2 regions of the Lysinibacillus sp. NPDC056220 genome follow, and region 2 is predicted to be linked to the other one. Evidence: riboswitches for the same ligand, from Rfam matches in the RefSeq annotation. Region 2 holds a riboswitch; the other holds the start of a gene.
The links. A riboswitch is a leader RNA that binds a small molecule or an ion and turns the genes downstream of it on or off. The one in region 2 is predicted to bind cyclic di-AMP.
Positions count from the first base shown of each region.

Region 1: it holds a riboswitch for cyclic di-AMP, as region 2 does, so the genes downstream of both, ACOZBY_RS17255 (APC family permease) here and ACOZBY_RS07290 (TrkH family potassium uptake protein) in region 2, are expected to answer to the same signal.

Region 1 covers NZ_JBMOXD010000006.1:14,628-18,053, reverse strand. Annotated here, with positions in the region: gene ACOZBY_RS17255 (APC family permease) at 164-1,987, opposite strand; cyclic di-AMP (ydaO/yuaA leader) riboswitch at 2,107-2,256, opposite strand; gene ACOZBY_RS17250 (PepSY domain-containing protein) at 2,470-2,988, opposite strand; gene ACOZBY_RS17245 (PepSY domain-containing protein) at 3,081-3,426, opposite strand, start outside.
Region 2 covers NZ_JBMOXD010000002.1:460,499-463,924, forward strand. Annotated here, with positions in the region: gene ACOZBY_RS07285 (potassium channel family protein) at 1-180, opposite strand, end outside; gene ACOZBY_RS07290 (TrkH family potassium uptake protein) at 207-1,544, opposite strand; cyclic di-AMP (ydaO/yuaA leader) riboswitch at 1,658-1,797, opposite strand; gene rpsU (30S ribosomal protein S21) at 2,054-2,227, shown strand; gene ACOZBY_RS07300 (NfeD family protein) at 2,529-3,426, shown strand, end outside.

The DNA of each region.
Region 1 (3,426 bases), on a different contig from region 2:
AGAATACCCAATTCATCACTATATTCGGTAGAAGCCTATAACTTCTACTAAAAAAAGTTTGATTTTTCGGAATTTAATGGTATTCTGCGACTTTTTAATTGTAAACGTTCGTGTTTTCAATCAACGTACTGATTATAACAGACAATTTTCTACCATGCTAGCATTATTTTGATAAATGAAAAGGTACTGTCATAATCACGACATTTCTGTGAAATAACAATGTCGTACGTATTAATAAGCTTGATTGGTTGTGAAGCATATGATGCCAGCCTTTTTTCGGTAAAAATTGAGGGATAACAACCGTTACTTTATGACCTGTTTTCGCACATTGATGGTCCACTTTATCAATAAATTTTATCAATGGCTGTGTGATGCTACGATATGCTGAATAATAGGTTACTAATCGAATATCTGGTTGCCAAGCCTGCCATTTTTCTTCGAAGGCTTTTGCATCTGCTGGATCGAAAGCCACATAAAAGGCAATAACTTTATCAACCCTTAGTGATTTCACATAATGAAGAGAATTTTCAACCACCTTCGTTATACCAGCTACTGGTACAATGAAAACATTGCCCTCAATGGTTGCCAGTTCCTCTTTACTCAATCTCAGCTGCTCTCCAACGGCTTGATAATGAAGCTTGATTCGATGAAATACGAAAATGATAATTGGTAAAAAGACAAACACTGGCCATACTTGAGGCATTTTTGTCACAAAAAACATCATCGCTACGATGAATGAAATGGCTGCACCCATTGTATTGATCGTAAATTTTGCCATCCAGCCAGTAGGTTTTTCACGCCACCATTTTCTCATCATACCAGTTTGCGCTAATGTAAACGGAATAAATACCCCAACAGCATAGAGTGGAATCAAATGTTCCGTTGTCCCATCAAATAAGATGATTAAGATAATGGCTGCTAGCCCTAGCATCATAATGCCGTTCGAATAACCAAGGCGATCCCCACGCATTTGAAATATTCTCGGGATAAAACCGTCTTTTGATAAATTGACAGCAAGTAGAGGAAATGCAGAATAGCCCGTATTTGCTGCAAGTACCAAAATCATCGCTGTTGCACCCTGTACTATATAATAAAAGATATTTCGACCAACACTTGCTTCTGCCAGTTGGGAAACGACTGTCGCTTCCGAAGTTGGCGCAATTCCGTAAAAATACGCTAAACTAACAATACCGATAAATAAAACCGCTAAGATTCCCCCCATCGCTAACAATGTTTTAGCAGCGTTATTAGGGGCAGGATTTCTAAAATTAGGAATGGCATTCGAGATAGCCTCTACACCTGTTAAGGCTGAGCTTCCTGACGCAAATGCCTTTAATAAAATAAATAAATTAATCCCTGCTACTGGAGTACCAATCTTTGGATGCAGCTCTGCTGGCACCTGACCTGTTGCAACATTATAGAGCCCCAACCCAATTAACACTAACATAACGACTACAAACAGATAGACTGGATATGCCAAAACAGAGGCGGACTCTGTTACACCACGTAAATTCAAGATCGTTAAAAAAATCACAAATATAATAGCGATTAGCACATTGTATGGATGCAGACTTGGAAATGCCGATGTAATTGCGTCTGTACCTGCAGATACACTTACCGCTACCGTTAAAATATAATCAACGAGCAATGAGCCTCCTGCTACAAGACCCGCATTCACACCTAAATTTTCCCTAGATACTATATAAGCGCCACCTCCATGTGGATAGGCGAAAATAACCTGACGATATGATAAAGTCAGTGCCACCAAAAGGACAACAACCCCTGCAGCAATCGGTAAAGAATACCAAAATGCTAATGTTCCCACAGTCATCAGGACAATTAAAATTTGTTCTGGTCCATAGGCTACGGAAGACAAAGCATCGGACGATAATATGGCCAATGCCTTTGTTTTACTAAGCTTTTGTTCCCCTAACGCATCGGATCTTAATGGTTTGCCGATTACATAACGTTTAAATGAGGATTTCATCAATAAACACCTTCTAGTTTCTTAGATTGTGTTTCGCCTTCCTAAATGAGATCAAAAAACGCCTACAAGTCATCACCAAATAAGACTTGTAGACGCTCATCTGTCTGCCAAGCTCCAACTTTTCTGCTCTTAACGCTTACGAGGTTAGCTGTCGGATTCGGGCCTGAGTAGCCCTACCCTTCAAAAGAAGAGATTCACCCCTAGAATTGCTTATGCACTCCGTCAAAAATGGGTCCCCCGCGTCTAGTTTGCTTCAGCGATTTAGAAATTTGAAACTTTAATAATGATGCCATATTACGCCTGTCAATTAAAAAAGTAAAGAAGAAAATTTTTCTTTTTCACAAGTGAAATACATAGACATTTTGAACTCATGGTAAATATCCGTGGTAGAAATTAATTTCCTCGCAAACACCTAATTTAAAGGGATTTTACAACAAAAAAAACCTTAAAAGTATGCTCTACTTTTAAGGCAACAACCAATATTAGTCTTCCATATCTTTTTCAAAATTAACAATTTCTCCTGTAATCGGATCAACATCAACCTCATATTCATATTGGCCATCTTTTAACTCGATTTCATAAATCCCATCATCTAATTTAATTTTTGTTACTGTACCCTTTGCTTTTGTTAGAGCCGCTTCAATAGCCTTTTCTTTACTTATAAGGTTGGTAGCAGTATTAGTGTTAACCCATTCATTATCGTCGTCATCTTGACGCTCTTTCTTCTGCTTAAGTAATTTTCCGGTATAGGCATCGAATTTTAAATCATACTCATCTGTATCAGTATGCACCTCTACCTCATAAACAGAGCGGTAGTTATTTTGATCAAGTTCAATATCTACTACTGTCCCCTCTACTACTGCCAATGCCTTCTTTTCGATTTTTTGCATGGATAGGACCTTTTTTTCTTGTGCACTTCCTGATAATAAAGTTGTAGAGCCAATCGCCGCTCCAACACCAAGAGTCACCACTAATGCAGGAATCATAATTATTTTTTTCATGTTCATCTCTCCTTTGTTTTATCTGCTTTTAGCTTACCAAGCAAAGATGATAGAACTATAAGAGGAACATTAGAATTTCATGAGAAAACTCTTTAATCGTCCCATGAAACAGAAAGGACCTTTCCAGATACAGCATGAATTTGGAACGTGGCTTCTTCATGCTCTGTTTCAATTTCAACTAAATAATAACCGCCCTCCGCCGTATCTTCAAAATCTACAGAATCCACCTTCCCGGTTAATTGTTGCAGCGCTATATCAATGGCTTGCTGTTCGGTAATAATGTGGGGGTTTTCAGGCTGATTTAATGGTTCTACATCTTTTTCAGATAACACTTCACCCGAATAGCCATCTACTGTGATATCTTTTTGCTTATGTTCCTTTTCAACACGTGCGGTATAAATGGTTTCCGTGAGCATGACGCTTTCTACCTCACCATAT
Region 2 (3,426 bases):
TAAAGCTTTTTCTTCAGTTGTATCAGCTACTACAGCGTGGGTAACATAGGGTTCTGCATCCTCCACTCTTTCTTCGTTAATATCAATTCCTAAAATTTCCTGTCCAGCTTCGTGGAGCCTGCGGGCAACGCTTGTTCCGAATCTTCCTAGGCCAATAACTGCATATTGTTTAATAGCCATAGCTATAGCACACTCCTCTAATTTTGTTATCCAATCATAATATTACCTTTAGGATGTCGAAAGGCTTCTGTTTTTCGTCGTTTTGTAATAGCGAAAGCAATGGTTAATGGACCTAGTCTTCCAGCAAACATCGTTAAAATAATGAGAATTCTACCAGTAGGGGATAACTCAGGTGTCAACCCCATCGAAAGACCGACAGTACCAAATGCAGAGGTTGCTTCAAATAAATACATCATGAAACTATGACGTTGTTCAGTAATGCTAAGAATGATTGTCACCACAACAACGATAAGTACGCCACACATTGTGACAGTCAAAGCCTTTAAGATAGTCTCAGTGACAATTCTACGTTTAAATAAAACAACATCTTCTTTTCCACGGATTTGTGACCACATTGTAGCAACTAATACTGCGAAAGTTGTTATTTTTATACCACCTGCAGTGGAACCAGATCCAGCTCCAATAAACATTAAGAGAATTATTAAAAATAATGTAGAATGTGTTAAGTCACCGATAGCCAGTGTATTGGAACCTGCTGTTCTTGGTGTAACAGCTTGGTAAAAAGAACCCAATACTTTGCCCCATTCAGTTAAAGGACCAAGTGTTTTATCATTTCCAAATTCAAACAAAAATATCAAAATTGTAGCGCTTACCGTTAAAATAATTGTAGACGCTAAAACAATTTTTGTATGAACGGAAAGTCTTTTAGTAACTCGATATTCATATAGTTCATTCATGACAATAAACCCCAAGCCTCCAATTGTAATGAGCGCGCAAATTGTTAAAACGACGAATGGGTCATCTACATAAGCTGTCATTCCATTAAATCCGCCCATTAAATCAAAACCTGCATTATTGAAATTAGAAATTGCATGAAAAAAGCCAAAATATACAGCTTTTCCTATAGGCATATCAAAAGAAAAACGAATCGATAAAATAAGACCACCAATTATTTCAATCAATGCTGTAAAGAGCAGTATTCTCTTTACTAATTTAACAAGGCCAGCAATGGAAATATTATTAAATGCTTCCTTAAGCAAAAGTCTTTCTTTTAAAGATATTTTTTTCCCGAGTAGTAAAAATAACAATGTTGCAAATGTCATGAATCCTAAACCACCAATTTGGATTAGGCATAAAATGACTACTTCTCCGAAAACTGAAAAAGTATCACCTGTATCGACAACAATTAATCCCGTTACACAAGTTGCTGATGTAGCGGTGAATAATGCATCTAAAAACGAAAGTCCTTTTCCATCTTCTGTAGAAAGAGGCATCGTTAAAAGAAAAGTCCCGATGATAATAATAAGTGCAAAGCCAAGTACAAGAATTTTGGGAGGATTTAATGTGTTTCTAAAAGTGTTCATCTTGTTCTCCTCTATAGATGTTAAATTACTTGATTTTAAATATGCATAAAAAAAGACCAACTAAAAAAGCATGTAAAGAATAGGAGAAAACATGCTAATAGGTGGTCGAATAGGACCTCCTTCGCTTTAGCCGACGAAGTTAGCTGACGGGTAGGATGGCGAAAGAGTTTCTCATCCTTTCTGCATGTGCAGAATTAACCCCAATATATTGGGTCCTCCGTTCTCAATGTTTGAGATTTGGCCAGTATTAAATTGAATGTGATTATTCTACGCCCATATTCTATTTTTTGTAAACCCCTATATGAATAGAAAAATACAATTATTTTTTTATTGGGAGCCAAATTTGCTCTTCGAATTCCAATTAGAAATAAAACCAAAAATTCACTTGATATTTTCGCACACTTTCTATTGACCATTATTAGACAATACGATATAATTTTTTAGTACACAACAGAAGGTGATTTGCCTAAATTGTGTATTGACGTGTGTTCGGAGGGAGGGAAAGAGAGATGTCAAAAACTGTCGTTCGCAAAAACGAATCGCTTGAAGATGCTCTTCGCCGCTTCAAACGTACTGTATCAAAAAGTGGTACAATTCAAGAAGTTAGAAAGCGCGAGTTCTACGAAAAACCTAGCGTAAAACGTAAAAAGAAATCAGAAGCTGCACGTAAACGTAAGTGGTAATTTAATTTCCCATTAAAAATCCCTACGTTCATAACACGCAATCGTATGATTCACTGAGCAGACAAAGATATACCTGGAATTAATTACAGCTGTAATTAATTCCAGGTATTTTACATTGCTCGATTTACGTACATATGAAAAAGCCGGATGGATATCAACTAGATTCATTCGGCTTTTTTGTGTAATACTAAGTTGTAAGCAACATGTACAAATAGTCGAAATAATTTTTCAGATATGTGAAACTTTTTACATGTTTGACCGTATATACAGAGGAGAAGCATGTTAGAAGGGAGGGAAAAAGGTGCGAAAACGGAGAATCCTTAGCTATTTACTAGTAATATGGATGACTTTTTTGTTAGCGTTTCCATTAACTTCGGCGTTTGCAAGCAGTAAGGTCTACCACGTTCCTATTCATAATGAAGTAGAGCGAGGGCTTCACGCATTTTTAGAACGAGCTTTTAATGAGGCTAAAGAAAACAATGCGAAAGCGATTATCTTAGATATACATACGCCTGGCGGATTTGTAAATGCAGCAAGTGATATCGCCATGCTTATGGATGCAACGGATATATGGACAATTGCTTTTATTAATAAGGATGCCCATTCAGCAGGAGCTTTTTTAGCCTTACATGCGGATGAAATCTACATGGTGCCCAATGGAACAATCGGTGCTGCAGCGGTTATCGATTCAGCGGGTAATACAGCTGATTTGAAAGCAAATAGTGCGTGGCTTGCTCAAATGTCAGCAGCAGCAGAGACATCTGGTCGAGATCCAAAGTATGCTTTAGCAATGGCTGATTCCAATTATGAATTGCCAGAGTATCGTGCGGAGGGAAAAAATTTATTAACGCTTTCAGCATCGGAGGCATTAAAGGTCAAATACTCAGAGGGTACCGTGAAAAATTTTCAGGAACTTTTAGAGAAAAAAGACTTACAAGATCGTGATGTCGTTTCAATCGAACCAACATTCTCTGAGAAATTAGCTCGGTTTATTACAAATCCAATTATTGTTCCAATTTTATTATCCATTGCAAGTCTAGGTCTTGTCATGGAGCTCTATTCGCCAGGATTTGGCGTTCCGGGTATAATGGGATTATCAGCGCTTGGTTTATTTTTCTTTGGACATATGGTTGCGGGCTTTGCTGGCTATGAATCCTTGTTGTTATTGGTTATTGGTTTAGCACTTGTAGTGGCAGAGT